DNA from 2 places in the Kitasatospora sp. NPDC059088 genome. Region 2 is predicted to be linked to the other one. Evidence: riboswitches for the same ligand, from Rfam matches in the RefSeq annotation. Region 2 holds a riboswitch; the other holds the start of a gene.
The links. A riboswitch is a leader RNA that binds a small molecule or an ion and turns the genes downstream of it on or off. The one in region 2 is predicted to bind S-adenosylmethionine.
Positions count from the first base shown of each region.

Region 1: another riboswitch for S-adenosylmethionine. It lies ahead of ACFWXO_RS37515 (aminotransferase class V-fold PLP-dependent enzyme); the one in region 2 lies ahead of thrC (threonine synthase).

Region 1 is NZ_JBHYGR010000134.1:4,553-12,789, forward strand. It holds gene ACFWXO_RS37500 (heme-copper oxidase subunit III) at 1-431, opposite strand, end outside; gene ACFWXO_RS37505 (hypothetical protein) at 829-1,254, shown strand; gene trpD (anthranilate phosphoribosyltransferase) at 1,375-2,451, shown strand; SAM riboswitch class IV at 2,595-2,712, shown strand; gene ACFWXO_RS37515 (aminotransferase class V-fold PLP-dependent enzyme) at 2,764-4,128, shown strand; gene ACFWXO_RS37520 (Lrp/AsnC ligand binding domain-containing protein) at 4,132-4,413, opposite strand; gene ACFWXO_RS37525 (rhomboid family intramembrane serine protease) at 4,455-5,237, opposite strand; gene ACFWXO_RS37530 (hypothetical protein) at 5,466-5,729, shown strand; gene ACFWXO_RS37535 (NYN domain-containing protein) at 6,019-7,320, shown strand; gene ACFWXO_RS37540 (NlpC/P60 family protein) at 7,542-8,237, shown strand, end outside.
Region 2 is NZ_JBHYGR010000154.1:2,780-11,016, reverse strand. It holds gene ACFWXO_RS39390 (hypothetical protein) at 1-1,385, shown strand, start outside; gene ACFWXO_RS39385 (DUF2247 family protein) at 1,382-1,879, shown strand; gene otsB (trehalose-phosphatase) at 2,331-3,170, shown strand; gene ACFWXO_RS39375 (trehalose-6-phosphate synthase) at 3,157-4,632, opposite strand; gene ACFWXO_RS39370 (glucosyl-3-phosphoglycerate synthase) at 4,671-5,675, opposite strand; SAM riboswitch class I at 5,825-5,960, shown strand; gene thrC (threonine synthase) at 5,978-7,258, shown strand; gene ACFWXO_RS39360 (MoaD/ThiS family protein) at 7,286-7,564, shown strand; gene ACFWXO_RS39355 (cold-shock protein) at 8,223-8,237, shown strand, end outside.

The DNA of each region.
Region 1 (8,237 bases), on a different contig from region 2:
AGGTAGAACACCGTGCCGTACGGGTCGGAGGACAGCGAGAGGCCGTCGTTCTTGACCAGCTCGGTGTACTCGTAGACCTGGCCGCCGATGAAGATCGCGCCCATGAAGAACGTGAGGGCAAACCACCCGCGGAGCTTCTTCACGTCACCGCGCTCGGCGGCGAACACGCCGAGCTGGCAGGTGAGCGAGGAGAGCACCAGGATCGTGGTGTTGATCGAGGAGAACGTCACGTTGAGGGCGTGCGCCTTCTCGGCCCAGAACTCGGCTCCCTTGACGGAGCGGAGCGTGAAGTACATCGCGAAGAGGGCCGCGAAGAACATCAGCTCGGAACTGAGCCAGACGATCGTTCCGACGCTGACCATGTTCGGTCGATTGACCGATCCGTGCGCGTGCCCGGTTTCTGTTGCTGTTGCTGTCGCCACGACGGACATTATGTCGGTCCCTTATTCCGTCTTCACGTCGGGGGGTGTCCCTCGGAGTGTCCGGTGCGTGCGGTATGCCCGCTTGAAGGCCGACGGAGGGTCCGGACGAGGGCTGAGCAGCGGCGTGTCCCTTTTCTGACGGTTCCTCGGAGGGGCCCGCGACCCCGTTGCCCGGCGCGTCGTTGCACGGTCGGCCCAGTGTCCTGCCGTAGGGGGGCGGGGCGCCGCATCCGCCGTCCGGGTGGACCGGGCGGGTCCGGGTGACGGGCCGTCCTCCGAGCGGGTGAGTCACGGGCGCGGCGGCTTGAGGGGGAACGTGCGCGAGGGGGACCGGCGACGGGGGAAACGGGAGTAGCATCCGGATCAGGTGAACGTGGTCCGGATCACACTTGAGGGAGCAGGGTCCATGGCGTACACGACCGACGAGACGCTCACCGTCCTCGTCTACAGCGACGACCGCAACACCCGCGAGCAGGTGCTGACGGCGCTCGGCCGTCGCCCCGCCGAGGATCTTCCGGAGCTGTCCTACCTCGAATGCGCGACCACCCCCGCGGTGATCAAGGCGCTGGAGAAGGGCGGCGTCGACCTGTGCGTGCTGGACGGCGAGGCGGTGCCGGCCGGCGGCCTCGGCCTCGGGCGCCAGCTCAAGGACGAGATCTACGGGTGCCCGCCGGTGCTGGTGCTGATCGGCCGGCCGCAGGACTCCTGGCTCGCCGCCTGGAGCCGGGCCGATGCCGCGATCTCCCACCCGGTCGAGCCGGTGGCGCTGGCCGAGGCGGTCGCCACCCTGCTGCGGGCCCGGCTGGCCAAGCGGGCCCCGGCCACGCGCTGAGCGGTGCCGTCTCAGTCCTGGAGAAGGGGGCGCCGTCGGCACCCCGCCGCTCGATAGGCTGGCTCCATCCGTACGGACGTCCCCCCGGCGCGGGGGAACCGACTACAGCTGGAGTCAGCCATGGTGAACGTGAACCCTGCGAACGGTGGTACCGACCCCGCGCAGGTGGTCCGCACCTGGCCGGACATCCTGGCGGCTCTGTTGAAGGGGGAGGACCTCGACCGCTCGTCCACCGCGTGGGCGATGGACCGGATCATGAGCGGCGAGGCGTCCCCCGTCCAGGTGGCCGGGTTCATGGTGGCGCTGCGGGCCAAGGGCGAGACGGTCGACGAGATCGCCGGCCTGGTGGACGCGATGTACGACCACGCCGAGCCGCTGGACATCCCCGGCCCGGCGGTCGACATCGTCGGCACCGGCGGGGACCGGGCGAAGACCGTCAACATCTCGACCATGTCGGCGATCGTCGCCGCGGCGGCCGGGGCCAAGGTGGTCAAGCACGGCAACCGGGCGGCCTCCTCGTCCAGCGGCTCCTCGGACGTGCTGGAGAAGCTCGGGGTGGCACTCGACCTCTCCTCCCGGCGGGTGGCCCAGGTGGCCGAGGAGGTCGGGCTCACCTTCTGCTTCGCGGCGAAGTTCCACCCCTCGATGCGGCACGCCGCCACCGCGCGGCGCGACCTCGGGGTGCCCACCGCCTTCAACATCCTCGGCCCGCTGACCAACCCGGCGAAGGTCACCTCGCACGCCATCGGCTGCTTCGACACCCGGCTGGCCGGGCTGATCGCCGGGGTGCTCGCCCGGCGCGGGGCGACCGCGCTGGTGTTCCGCGGCGACGACGGGCTGGACGAGCTGACCATCACCACCACCTCGCGGGTCTGGGTGGTGCGCGACGGCGTGGTCACCGAGACCACGTTCGACCCGCGGGACGTCGGCATCGAGCTGGTCGGCATCGAGGCGCTGCGCGGGGCCGACGCCGCGTACAACGCCGAGGTGGCGCGCCGACTGCTGGCCGGGGAGCGCGGGCCGGTGCGGGACGCCGTCCTGCTGAACACGGCGGCGGCGCTGGTCGCGCTGGAGCTGGGCGACGCCCCGCTGGCGGAGCAGCTCGCGGCGGGCATGGTGCGGGCGGCGGAGGCGATCGACTCCGGCCGGGCGCAGGACCTGCTGCGGCGCTGGTCCGAGGCCACCAGCCGGATCTGAGCCGGTAGTTGAGGGCCCGTGTCGATGCGTCGGCACGGGCCCTCCGGCCGCCCGCCCCGAGCCGGAGGGGCGCGCCGAGGAGGCTGTCCGGATGGTGGATGCCTGTTTGACCCTCCGACGTACCCGACCTAGAGTCTTCGCCAGGTCATGAGTGACAGCGCGAAGCCCCAGCTCGCTGTCCGGCAACCCTCCGTCCGTGGCGGGGTGCCCTGGGTGAGGACCGGGTCGCCGGGCAAGCCGTCCGCGCGACAAGCGCGGACACCGGACGATCAGCACTCCCGGGGTCCCTTACCCGTGAAGGAGTGCATCCTCATGTCCCTCTCCCTCGGAACCACCGCCCCGCTCGCCGTCCTCGGCCACGACGTCGAGGTCCCGCTCGTCAGCGGTGAGAAGGTCGGCTACGCGGCTCTCGACTACGCGGCCAGCGCGCCGGCCCTCCAGCGGGTGTGGGACGACGTCGCCGCCTACGCCCCCTACTACGGCAGCGTGCACCGCGGCGCCGGCTACCTCTCCCAGCTGTCCACCGACCTGTTCGAGCAGAGCCGCCGGACCGTCGCCGAGTTCCTCGACCTGCGCGAGGGCGACCAGGTGGTCTTCACCCGCGCCACCACCGACTCGCTCAACCTGCTGGCCGCCGCCGTCCCGGCCGGCACCCGGGTGTTCGCCTTCGAGACCGAGCACCACGCCTCGCTGCTGCCGTGGGCGCACGCCGGGCTGGAGGTCTGCTACCTGCGGGCGCCGCGCTCGCGGGCCGAGGCGGTGGCCGCGCTGGAGGAGGCGCTGGCCGCGGCGCCGGAGGGCCCGAAGCTGCTGTGCGTCACCGGCGCCTCCAACGTGACCGGCGAGCTGTGGCCGGTCGCCGAACTGACCGGGACCGCGCACCGGTACGGCGCCCGGGTGGTGCTGGACGCCGCCCAGCTGGCCCCGCACCACCGGGTCTCGGTGCGCGAACTGGGCGTCGACTGGATCGCCTTCTCCGGCCACAAGCTGTACGCGCCGTTCGGCGCCGGGGTGCTGGCCGGGCGCTCCGACTGGCTGGACGCGGCCGAGCCCTACCTGGCCGGCGGCGGGGCGACCCGGACGGTGGCCCGGGAGCTGGACGGCTCGGTGGCGGTGCAGTGGCACACCGGCCCGGCCCGGCACGAGGCCGGCTCGCCCAACGTCATCGGCGCCTACGCGATCGCCTCGGCCTGTCGGGCGCTCACCGAGGCCGGCTTCGACGTGCTGGAGGCCCGGGAGCGGGAGCTGGTCGAGCGGCTGACGGCGGGGCTGGCGGAGATCCCCGAGGTCCGGGTGCTGAACCTGTTCGGGGCCGGCTCGGCCCGGGTGGGCGTGCTGTCCTTCGTCGTCCAGGGCTGGAACAGCTCGCACTTCTCGGCCGCGCTGTCCGCCGAGTACGGCATCGGCGTGCGCGACGGGCTGTTCTGCGCCCACCCGCTGGTGCGCACCCTGCTCGGGGACGAGGACGTGGCGCCCTCCGAGTGCGGGGCGCCCGAGCCCTCGCTGCCCGGTGAGCGCAGCCTGAACGCGATCCGGGTGAGCTTCGGCGCCGGCACGCCGGACGAGCACGTCGAGCGCTTCCTGGCCGCGGTCCGCGAGCTGGTCTCGGACGGCGCGGCGTGGAACTACCGCAACGAGGGCGGCCGTTGCGTCGCCGACACGCGTCGCGCGAGCTGAGTCCTACTCGTCCAGGCCGAGGGCGAAGGCCGCTTCCAGGTCGTGCTGGGAGTAGGTGCGGAAGGCGATCTGGGTCTCGGTGTGGGCCACGCCCGGGACCTTGTTGAGCCGGCCTGGGATGACCTCGGCCAGGTCGTCGTGGCGGCGCACCCGGACCATCGCCACCAGGTCGTACCCGCCGGTCACCGAGTACACCTCGCTGACGCCCTCGATCGCGGCGATGGCCTCGGCGATCTCAGGGATGCGGTCGACACTGGTCTTGATCAGGACGATGGCGGTGATCACAGTTCGGGCTCCTTGATGGGGTGCGGCCAGCGTATCGGGCCTCAGCCGGGGCGTCTCGGGGGGTGGCCGACCACCGTGCAGGCGTACAGGAAGCCCGCCGAGAAGCCGATCACGTGCACCAGGTAGGCCACTCCGGGCCCGGCCGAGTGCACCGACCACCACTGCAGGGCGAACCAGAGGCCGAGCACCAGCCAGGCCGGGAAGCGCAGCGGGAGGAAGAGGAGCAGCGGGACGAGGGTGGTCACCCGGGCCCGCGGGTGGAAGCGCAGGTAGGCGCCGAGCACGGCGGAGATCGCGCCCGAGGCGCCGATCAGGACCCGGGTGGAGTCGGGCGAGTGCGCCTCGGCGAGCGCGAAGCCGTACGAGGCGGTGCAGCCGGCGGCCAGGTAGAAGAGGAGGTACCTGGCCCGGCCGACCCGGCGTTCGACGGTCGGGCCGAAGACGTGCAGGAAGAGCAGGTTGCCCAGCAGGTGCAGCCAGCCGGCGTGCAGGAAGAGGCCGGTGAGGGCGGACACCGCCGGGTGCTTTCCCGGGGTGGGGGCGGCGGGGCAGCCGGGGACCGGGTCGGGGGCCTCGGCCAGTTGTCCGGCGGTCAGCGGGTGGCCGGTCAGCAGTTCGGCGGGGACGGCGCCCCAGCGCTGCTCGTACCGCTGCTCGGCGCAGATCCGGGCCTGGCCGGTGCCGTACAGGGGGTTGAGGCCGGCGGCCGGGCCGAGCAGGAAGACCAGGGTGTTGACCGCGATCAGGGCGTAGGTGACCGCCGGGGCGGGCAGCGCCGGGCGGCCGTCCCGCGCGTCGGTGTGGTCGGGGGCCGTGAGCGCCATGCGGCCAAGCATCCCTCCGGGCGCGGCAGGTGACACGGCGGTTTACGGCAGGTGGACTACTGGTCCGTCCGGCGGGGCGGGACGGACTCCGGTCATCTCAGCTGACCGGTGGTCCTCGTGGTTGCCCCAGGCAATAGGCTTGGGGCGGGCATTCCCGCCTCCCGCCGCCGACGCCGGGGCTCCGGGGGAGCGCCCGGCCCGCCCAGGGACCAGCCGAGAGGACCCCCGATGACCGTCCCCGCTCCGACCGCCGAGACGCGCTGGCGCTGCACGCTGTGCGGCAACCTCACCCGCTTCGACGTGACCCGCTCCGCGCGGGTCACCGAGTTCCTGCACTTCGACCTGGCCGGCGAATCCCGGGTCGAGGAGACCGAGGTGCACAGCGAGACCGTGGAGTCCGTGCGCTGCCGCTGGTGCAACGCGGTGGACCAGGTCGAGCTGGTGGCCCGTCCGGGTGCCGAGGCCGCGGAGGCCCCCACCACGCAGGGCTGACCCCTCCGGTGCGGTGGGCGGTGCGCGACACCGCCGTCCACCGCACGGGACAATACAGACAAGACGCACGGAGCGTGACGACAGGGGCGGCCGCGGCCGCACCCGCTGGACCAGGATCGGAGCCGAGGACGTGGTGGACGCAGCGAGGGAGCCCGGCGAAGCGCAGGGGCTTCAGCCCGCTGCGCCGGCACCGGAGCCGGCCACCGGGCCGGTCCGGTCCGAGACCGACCTCCCGGGGGACGCCGGCGGGGCCCCGGCCGGCGCGGGTGCCGAGCGGGCGCCCGAGAAGCTGGACCGGCCGCTGCCCGAAGGGGTGCGCCGGCGGGTGGTCGGGCTGGCCTCGGACGCGCTGGGCGGGCTGCCGCCCGGGGAGCTGCCGCAGAGCCTGCGTCAGTACGTCAAGTTCACCCCCGCGCGGCGGGCCAAGTACGCGGCCACCGCGCTGGCGGCGGCGCTGGAGTCCGAGCCGGCCTTCCGGGTGCGGATAGCGGAGCGGCTGCGGCTGGGCCAGCCGGACCTGGTGAAGGCGCTGGAGTCGGGCACCGTCCCCGGCGCCGCCGATCCGATGGACGTCGCGGCCGCCGCCTACCTGGTGCGCTCGCCCGGCTGGAGCCGACTGGTCGCCGAGGCGGGCGAGGAGGCCGAGCGGGCCGGCGCCGAGGACGCGGCGGCGGAGGCCGCCCGGCAGGTGGAGAAGCTCCAGGCCGAGCTGGCCGAGGTGCGGGCCGCGGCGCGGGCGGACCTGGACCGCCAGCGCGCGGAGTTCGAGGGCGTCCGGCGGGAGGCCGAGTCGCTGCGCAAGAAGGTGCGGTCGCTGGAGAGCGACACCCGGCGGGCGCAGGCCGAGACCCGGCGGGTGACCGGGGAGCTGGAGGCGGCGCGGGCGCAGGCCACCGGGGAGCGCAGCGCGGCCGAGTCCGAGGCGCGGCGGCTGCGGCACCGGGTTTCCGAACTGGAGACCGCGGTCGAGCAGGGCCGCCGCTCGGCCCGGGAGGGCCGCAGCGTCGAGGACATGCGGCTGCGGCTGCTGCTGGACACCGTGCTGCAGTCGGCGCAGGGCCTCCAGCGGGAGCTGGCGCTGCCGGTCTCCCAGCTCCGCCCGGCGGACCTGGTGGAGGCGGTGGTGCCGGGGTCGGCCTCGCCGCACGACGTGGCCCGGCGCGGCCTGGCCGAGGACGACCCGGCGCTGCTGGACCAGTTGCTGGCGATCCCCCAGGTGCACCTGGTGGTGGACGGCTACAACGTGACCAAGACCGGGTACCCGGCGCTGCCGCTGGAGCAGCAGCGGATCCGGCTGCTGGGCGGGCTGGCGATGCTGGCCCAGCGCACCCAGGCGGAGGTCACCTGTGTGTTCGACGGGCAGGACCTGGACGTACCGGTCATCATGGCGCCGCCGCGCGGGGTGCGGGTACGGTTCAGCCGGACCGGCGAGACCGCGGACGAGCTGATCCGCCGTCTGGTCCGGGCCGAGCCGCAGGGCCGTCCGGTGGTGGTGGTCTCCACCGACCGGGAGGTCGCGGAGGGCGTGCGGAAGGCGGGTGCGCGCCCGGTGGCCTCGGTGCTGCTGCTGAACCGGTTGGCCCGGCCCTGAGCCGGCCCCGAGCCGGGTCGGAGTCGGGACGGGGGCTGTGACGGCAGGTCAGTGGGGCTTCCGTGCGGGTGTGCGGATCCGGTGAAGTCAGTGGGGGAACCGGAGTTCACGCCTTCGGGGGAGTGGCAAAACGGGTAGATCTTCACTAGGGTCTGGCGTCAAACCTATTTTCCGGAATCTCACCTGATCAGGTGAGTCCGATGGAAGAAGGAGCCGGTCCCTTGGCCTCCCACCGCCGTCCCAAGCAGCCGAGCCGCGCGCGGGTCTCCGTGCTCACCGCTGCTGCTGCGACCGCGGTCGCCCTCTCCGCCCAGGTCGCCGCGCATGCCGCGCCGCAGCCGAACAAGAGTGACGTCAAGGCGCAGATCGACCAGCTCCAGCAGGAGCAGGAGCAGGCGGCCGAGAAGTACAACGGCGCCAAGGAGCGCTCCGACCAGCTCCGCAAGCAGGCCGACCAGCTCCAGGACCAGGTGGCCCGCAGCCAGGACCAGATGAGCCAGCTCCAGGTGGGCCTGGCCCAGGTCGCGGGCGAGCAGTACCGCACCGGCGGCATCGACCCGTCCGTCCAGCTGATGCTCTCCTCCGACCCGTCCGGCTACCTGGACAAGGCGTCGAGCGTCCAGCAGGCCAGCACCACCCAGACCGAGGCGCTCAAGGGCCTGCTCGACCAGCAGCGCCGGCTGGACCAGGAGAAGGCCGAGGCGGCCGCCGTGCTCGCCTCCCTGGACTCCACCACCAAGGACCTCAACCAGGCCAAGGCGGACGTCAACACCAAGTTGAAGACCGCCCAGGACCTGCTGAACTCGCTCAGCGCCGCCGACCGGGCCGCGCTCCGGGCCCAGCAGCAGCAGGACGACCGCGCCTCCCGCGGCGCCGACCGGGTCGACCTCAGCAACCTGCCGCCGGCCAGCGGCTAC
Region 2 (8,237 bases):
CCTACCAGCTGATCGCGACCGGCGGCCCGGAGGTCCAGGCCACGGCCAGGATCGCGCTGGCCGGCACACCCGAGCTGGTCCACGACTTCCTGACGACCGGCCAGTACGTGGCCGACCGAAAGGACCAGCTCGCCACCACCCACGCTGCGCAGATGCGCCGCATGATCGCCGAGGCGTCCCAGACCGCGGCAAAGGCGCAGCAGGACGCCTGGGAGGCCACCGAGGCTGCGGCCGTGGCCAACAATGCGTCGGCAGAGGCTGACAACGCCCGTAAACAGGCCCGTGACGCTGCCGACCAGGCCGGCCGGTTCGCCGAGAACGCGAAGACCTCCGCCAAGGACGCCGAGGCCTCCGCATCCCGCGCCACCTCCTCCGCCACCACCGCCCGCACTGCGTCCCAGGCCGCCGCGCGCGACGCCGGCAAGGCCGCGGCCTCCGCCGCACGTGCCCGGGCCTCCGCAAACCAGGCGCGCTGGTCCGCCGACTCGGCCCGTGAGGCCGCGACCGATGCCCGCGCGTCCTCGATCGCCGCAGGCAAGGACGCTACGCGGGCCGGACAGGCCGAGGCCGAGGCCTGGGGCATCGTCGCGGAGAAGCAACGCCAGGAGCGTCCCGAAGCACTGAAGGCGGAGCAACCTGGCATCGACGCCGACGCCAAGCAGGTCGAGGAGGAGTTCAAGAAGGAACTCGAAGCGCAGATCGGGAACGCCGCGCGGGAGCAGGGGATGGAGGCTGAGCGGAACGGAAAGATTATCGGCTGTACCAAGATGCCCAACCTCTCCGCGTGCTCGCCGAAGAAAAAGGGAATCTGGGGGTACGCCCCGCTGGACGACATGACCGAGATGGGAAGGGTCGCCGAACCCTACCTGACGGCGGTCACCCGAATCACCAAGACCGTCCTGGGCGTGGACACCGCAGAGGAATGCATCAAGCAGAAGAGTGTCAGTGCCTGCGCGGAACTCGCCATCGGTGCATTCCCTGCCGGTAGGTTCGCGCAAATCGCCAAGAAGGCTAAGACCATTGAGGAGGTTGCCAAGGTAACAAGCTCCACGATCAAGTGTGTCGGAAAGAGCCGCTGCCTGCCCTCATTGGAGGAAGCACGGCGCGCGGTTGAGAACCTGCCGCGATGGGGCTCCGGGACGAAACGTGACACGCTGCATCGCGCGCCCGACCTGGTGGTCGCCGATATTCCTACCAAGGGCAAGATTTTCACGATCACCGGAGGCGACGGAAAGCAGCGCGTTCTCATCCAGATGCCCGGTGAGGTGAACGGTAACGCAGGCCGCTTCGAGTGGCTCGTTGAAGACCAGCACGGAACCCAGGTAGTATCTCACCAGGTGTTTGTCAAGGGCGGAACGATCAACGGAATCCCAAATAAGCCATGAGTGACCTTCTGAAGTTCAAGATTCCAGCGGATTTCATCGAACCGCGTGTCCATCTCAGCCTGGCGGAACTCGCGCATGGGTACCGCGAAGGATGGATTGGCGCGGATGGCGTCATCGATCTGTGTGTGCAACGCCTCAGCATCGGCTCTGTGTCACAGGCAGAGGAGGAACTTGCACTCCTTCTGTCCGACGAGGCCGATCAGGTTGAAGGGATTCTCGAAGGCGTCGATGCAGACCGCACTTCCGACGACATGTGGAAAGTGTGGCGATACTTGGCGCTTGCCTGGGCCTACGAGAATCGTGAGAGTCTGGGTGACGCACTGGGATTGGTTGAAATGCTCTACGCGGACTTCAACTACCCTTCGGAAATGGACGGCTTCATTCGTTACATGCCGGCACAGCCGGGGCAGAGGACAGGCATCGATGCCCTGATTTCTCGATGGGAGGAATTCGTTCGTAGCGAGAGCGAGTTCTACCGAAGCCGCGATCGGTGATCCGAAGCCGATTGAGGCCCTGGCTCTCGTGAACGGCCCAAGGCTCAGGCCAGAGACGTTCCGACGGCCTGCTATGCCGTGAGAGCGCACGTCGTGGCGCGGTAGGCCTCCGGCTCACGTCGCCACATTTCGAAGCGCCGGCGGGGGGGGCGTGGGGGGGCGGGGGTGTCGGGGGGGGGGGGTTTTGGTCCGGGGGCGGTTCCGGGGGTGGGCGCTCCGGGGGCTGGGTGATTTTCCGACCGCCGACCCTCATCGAGGGGGGGTTGAGACCGTTGGCGGTCTGAAAATCACCCGCAACGCCCCTCTCCGCACCCACCCCCTCCACCGCCCCCTCCCGCAGCGCGTCCCTCTCGCCTCGGTCGGGTGGGGAGGTGGGTGGGGGGTGGGTGTTGGTGGGGGCGCGGGTGTTGGTGGGTGGGTGCGTCCTTGGGGGCGGGGTATGGGTGTCGGTATGGGTCTTGACGAGATGGTGGTGCCGGCGACCGAGGCCGGGCGGGACGGGTTGCGGGCGGTGCTGGCGGCGCCCGGTGAGGCGGTGGTCGCCCTGGACTTCGACGGGACGTTGGCGCCGATCGTGGCGGATCCCTCGCGGGCGCGGGCGCATCCGGGCGTGGTGGGGGCGTTGCGGGGGTTGGCGGCGGTGGTGGGGGCCGTCGTGGTCGTGACCGGGCGGCCGGCGGGGTTGGCGGCGGAGTACGGGGGGTTCGCCGGGGTGCCGGGGCTGGTGGTGCTGGGGCACTACGGGGCCGAGCGGTGGGAGGCGGGTGAGCTCTCGGCGCCGGAGGTGCATCCGGGGGTCGCGGGGGTGCGGGGCGCGTTGCCGGGGGTGTTGGAGCGGGTGGGGGCGCCCGAGGGGACGTGGGTGGAGGACAAGGGGCGCTCGGTGGCGGTGCACACGCGGCGTACGGCGGAGCCGGAGCGGGCACTGGAGTCGTTGCGCGGACCGGTGGGGGAGTTGGCGGCCGAGTACGGGCTGGTGGTGGAGCCCGGGCGGCTGGTGCTGGAGTTGCGGCCGCCGGGGGTGGACAAGGGGGCGGCGCTGACCGGGTTCCTGCGCGAGCGCGGGGCGCGGGCGGTGCTGTACGCGGGGGACGACCTGGGGGACGTGGCGGCGTTCCGGGCGGTGGAGGAGTTGCGGGGGCAGGGGCTGGCCGGGCTGTTGGTGTGTGCCGGCGCGGTGGGGGACGCGCCGGTGCGGGAGCTCGCCGACCTGGCGGACGTGGTGGTCGACGGGCCCGACGGGGTGGTGGAGCTGTTGGGGGCGTTGGGGGAGGCCCTCAGAGGGCGTTGAGCTGGTTGAGCTGGTCGAGGAACCACTGCTGCGGGGGGAGCGCGGTGGCCGCGGCGGCCAGGCGCTTGGTGCGGTCGGCGCGTTCCCCGGGGCTCATGGTGAGGCCGGTGTGCAGGGCCTCGGCGGTGGCGATGACGTCGTACGGGTTGACGGTGAGGGCGTCGTCGCCGAGTTCGGCGTGGGCGCCGGCCTCGCGGGACAGGACGAGGGCGCAGCCGTGGTCGGAGACCACCGGGACCTCCTTGGCGACCAGGTTCATGCCGTCCCGGATCGGGTTGACGAGGGCCACGTCGGCGAGGCGGTAGGCGGCGAGGCTGCGCGGGAAGTCGTCGTTGACGTGCAGGATCAGGGGCTGCCAGGCGGGGGTGGCGAACTCGGCGTTGATGGCGGTCGCGAGGCGTTCGACGGCGGCGGTGTAGTCGCGGTACTCGGCGAGGTCGGTCCGGGACGGGTAGGCGAAGGCGATGTGGACCACCCGGTCGTGCCACTCGGGGCGGGTGCGGAGCAGGTGCCGGTAGGCCTGGAGGCCGCGGACGATGTTCTTGCTCAGCTCGGTGCGGTCGACCCGGACGATGGTGCGGCGGTCGCCGACGGCGGCCCGGAGGGCGGCGAGGCGTTCGTCGACGTCGGGGCGGTGGGCGCGTTCGCGCAGGAAGTCGGTGTCGGCGCCGAGGGCGTGCACGCCCAGGTGGGTGGTGCGGCCCTCGTGGGTGACGGTGAGGGCGGCCGGGTCGAAGGCGGCGCCGAGCAGGTCCTCGCAGCAGGCGGCGAAGGCGCGGGCCCAGCGTTCGGTGAGGAAGCCGGCCCGGTCGGCGCCGAGGATGCCGGTCAGGACGGCCCGGGCGACGTCGTCGGGGAGCAGCCGGTAGTACTCGGGCGGCGCCCACGGGGTGTGGGAGAAGTGGCCGATCCGCAGGTCGGGGCGGGCTTCGCGGAGCAGCGCCGGGGTGAGGGAGAGGTGGTAGTCCTGGACCAGGACGGCGGCTCCCGGGGCGGCCTCGGCGGCGAGGGCGTCGGCGAAGGCGGCGTTGTACGCCTGGTAGGCGGCCCACTCGGTGCGGAAGCCGGCGTCGAAGGAGGGCGCGGTGGGGGTCGCGTAGAGCAGGTGGTGGACGAACCAGAGGGTGGAGTTGGCGACGCCGTTGTAGGCGCGGGCGAAGGTCTCCGGGTCGATGTCGAGCATCCGTACGGCCTGTCCGCCGACCTCGTGCCCGGCGAGGTCGAGGCGGCCGGCGGGGGCCTCCCGGGCGGCTCTGCGGTCGGCGTCGCTCAGCGCGGCGCAGACCCAGACGGCGGTGGGGTCGTCGATCGCGGACAGGCCGGAGACCAGGCCCCCGCCGCCGCGGCGCAGGGTCAGCGTGCCGTCGTCGGCGGTGCCGAAGGACACCGGTCCCCGGTTGGAGGCCACCAGGACGGGGGCGGTTCCGGTCGCACTCGAACGTTCGGTCGTGAGATCGCCCATGGTTGGGATGTTGCCGGGGGGTCGGGGCGGCAAACCCGTCAGCGGCGGGTGGCGTATTCCGGGACGGTGTGCATCGGGGGGCGTTCCAGGGCCGTCACGGGGTGGGTGTGGGCGGTGAAGGCGCGGGTGTGGGGGTCGCGGGTGAACTGGGTGAGGTGGGGGTGGACGAGGTCGGCGGAGGCCTTGAGGCGGTGGGAGCGGTCGAGGCGTTCCAGGGCGGTGCGGTAGATGGTGGCGGCCATCCGGCCGAGGGCCTGGCCGTCCTGGTGGCGGTGGTGCCGCACGCCGACGTCGACCTGGGCCAGCGCGTCGAGGCCGACCTGGTCCAGGGCGTCGACCAGGAGGCCGAGTTCGACGCCGTAGCCGGTGGGGAAGGGCAGCCGTTCGAGCAGTGAGCGGCGGGCCGCGTACTCGCCGCCGAGGGGCTGGACGAAGCCGGCGAGTTCCGGCCAGTGGAGGTTGAGCAGGGGGCGGGCGACGAGTTCGGTGACCCGGCCGCCGCCGGCCGGGACGATCGCGCCGCTTTCGGTCTCGAGCGGGCGGTCGTACATGGCCTTGACCAGGTGGATGTCGGGGTCGGTGAGCAGCGGGCCGACGATGCCGGAGACGAAGGCCGGGTCGAACTCGCGCAGGTCGGCGTCGATGAAGCAGACGATGTCGCCGTGGGTGACCAGCAGGGAGCGCCAGAGCACCTCGCCCTTGCCGGGGACGGCGGGCAGCCGGGGGAGGATCCGGTCGCGGTGTTCCACCCGGGCGCCGGCCTCGGCGGCGACGGCGGCGGTGGCGTCGGTGGAGCCGGAGTCGACCACGACGAGTTCGTCGACGAGCGGGATCCGGTCCATGAGCTCGCGCCGGACGGTGCGGACGATGTCGCCGACGGTGGCCTCCTCGTCGAGGGCGGGGAGGACGACGCTGACCGTCCGGCCGGTACGCCGTTTGGCGGCGAGGAGGGCGTCGACCGGCCGCTCGGCCGCGCTCCACGAGCGGCGGCGGAGCCAGGACGCCGCCTGTGGGAGGAGGGCGTGGGTCGGTTCGGCGGGCACGGTGACTCTCCTCGGCGGGATCGGGTGGGACGGGTCATCTCGCTTGGCGGACGGTCCCGTTCAGGGTTGGCGCCTTCGGATACAGTCTTCGTACAGCGGTCGGACCTTTGCACGCCGGGGTCGCCGCTGCGCACCACCACAATTTCACAAGCTCATCCAGAGGGACTGAGGGAACGGCCCGTTGACGTCCCGGCAACCTTCTCGCTCGGCTGTCGTTGACAGGCCCCGGCGGGACAGGTGCCAATTCCGGCCTGTGGCGCGACCGCGCCGCGGGGAAGATGAGGAGAGAGGCCTCCGCCATCATGGCTATCGACATCGCCGCACCTGTTTCCGTCGACCTCGGCCCCGCCGCCGCCCTGTCCTGTCGGGAGTGCGGAACCCGCTTCCCGCTCGGCCCCAGCTTCGCCTGTGTGGAGTGCTTCGGGCCGCTGGAGATCGCCTACGAGTTCGGCGGCGAGCGCGCCGAGGAGCTGCGCAGGCGGATCGAGTCCGGCCCCGCGTCCATCTGGCGGTACGCGCCGCTGCTGCCGGTGCCGGCCGACGTCGCCTCGAAGCCCAACCTGAACCCCGGCTGGACCCCGCTGGTGAAGGCGGACAACCTGGGCCGGGAGCTCGGGTTCACCGCGCAGCTGCACGTCAAGGACGACTCGGGCAACCCGACGCACTCGTTCAAGGACCGGGTGGTGGCCTGCGCGATCGAGGCGGCCCGGGCGTTCGGCTACACCACGCTGTCCTGCTCGTCGACCGGCAACCTGGCCGGTGCGGTGGGTGCGGCGGCGGCCCGGGCCGGGTTCCGCTCCTGCGTGTTCATCCCGCACGACCTGGAGCAGGGCAAGGTCGTGATGGCCGGGGTGTACGGCGGTGAGCTGGTCGGCATCGAGGGCAACTACGACGACGTGAACCGGTTCTGCTCGGAGCTGATCGGGGACCCGGCCGGCGAGGGCTGGGGCTTCGTCAACGTCAATCTGCGGCCGTACTACGGCGAGGGCTCCAAGACGCTGGCGTACGAGATCTGCGAGCAGCTCGGCTGGCGGCTGCCGGAGCAGATCGTCATCCCGATCGCCTCGGGCTCGCAGCTGACGAAGATCGACAAGGGTCTGCAGGAGCTGATCAAGCTGGGCCTGGTGGAGGACCGGCCGTACCGGATCTTCGGCGCCCAGGCGGAGGGCTGCTCGCCGGTGTCGGCGGCGTTCAAGGCCGGCCGGGACGTGATCAGGCCGGTGAAGCCGGACACCATCGCCAAGTCGCTGGCGATCGGCAACCCGGCGGACGGCCCGTACGTGCTGGACATCGCCCGCCGGACCGGCGGCGCGGTGGAGGACGTCACGGACGCGGAGGTGGTGGCGGCGATCCGGCTGCTGGCCCGGACCGAGGGGATCTTCGCGGAGACCGCGGGCGGGGTGACCGTCGGTGTGCTGAAGAAGCTCGTGGAGACCGGTCAGCTGGACCCGTCCAAGGAGACCGTCGCGATCAACACCGGGGACGGCCTGAAGACGCTGGACGCCGTCTCCGAGGCGGGCATGACCGCCGTCATCCGCCCGACGCTGGACTCCTTCCACGCCGCCGGCCTCGCGTCCGTCTGATCCACCCCCCACCCCGCTAGGAGAGTCATGAGCGCCAACGTCCGCATCCCCACCATCCTGCGCACCTACACCGGCGGTGCGGCCGAGGTGCCCGCCGAGGGGGCCACCCTGGGCGAGGTCATCGCCGACCTGGAGCGCAACCACGCGGGCATCGCGGCCCGGATCCTGGACGACACCGGCAAGCTGCGCCGCTTCGTCAACGTGTACGTGAACGACGACGACGTGCGGTTCGCCGAGGGCCTGGCGACCGGGATCGCGGACGGTGCGAGCGTTTCGATCATTCCGGCGGTGGCCGGCGGCTGCTGAGCCGTTCCCGCTTCCCGGCCGTGGGGCCGGGGCGGGTTAACCCCGCACGACCGCCCGCCGCGCGGCCGGCCTGAGTGGGGGGGTATTTTTGTTGGGAGGGGGGGGTGGCCGCGTTGCGCGCGGGGCCGGCGCGCGCGTTTCTCGTGCGCGGCGCGCGGGCGGCGGCGGACGGCCGTCGGCATTTCGGTGGGAATATTTTCGGTCCGAGTCGGAGTAGAGTGTGGCTCTGCTGGGAACAGGGCTTCCCCTTCCGGCGGTGGGTGCTTCGCCGGAGCCCGTCCGGGCGCTGAGACCGGCCCGGGGCCCGGGCGGTGAAACATGTCAGGCAGATGTCAGAATTCCTGCAGGCATTTGAGTAATTCGTCCGCTATGTCCGGCGCTAATTGCCGATTTCCTCCCGGTTTGTTCGCTCTTGTCTCTCGACGGGGCTGCGGAATTCCCGGCGGCGGACCCTGTTGCAGAGGGCGTCGATCCGGATACATTCAGCGGCGGTCGACGTAATCAACCGCTCACGGAAGCCGTCCGGCGCCCCCGTGCGGAGGATTGCGGCGTGCACGGCTGCGTCCAGGGGGGGTTCCCCGGGCCGGCCTTCAAACCAGACCCGGGCCCGCGACCTGCTGGCCCGTGAAGGGCCAGCACAGCACTAGGGGAGTTCGGAATGGCTCAGGGCACC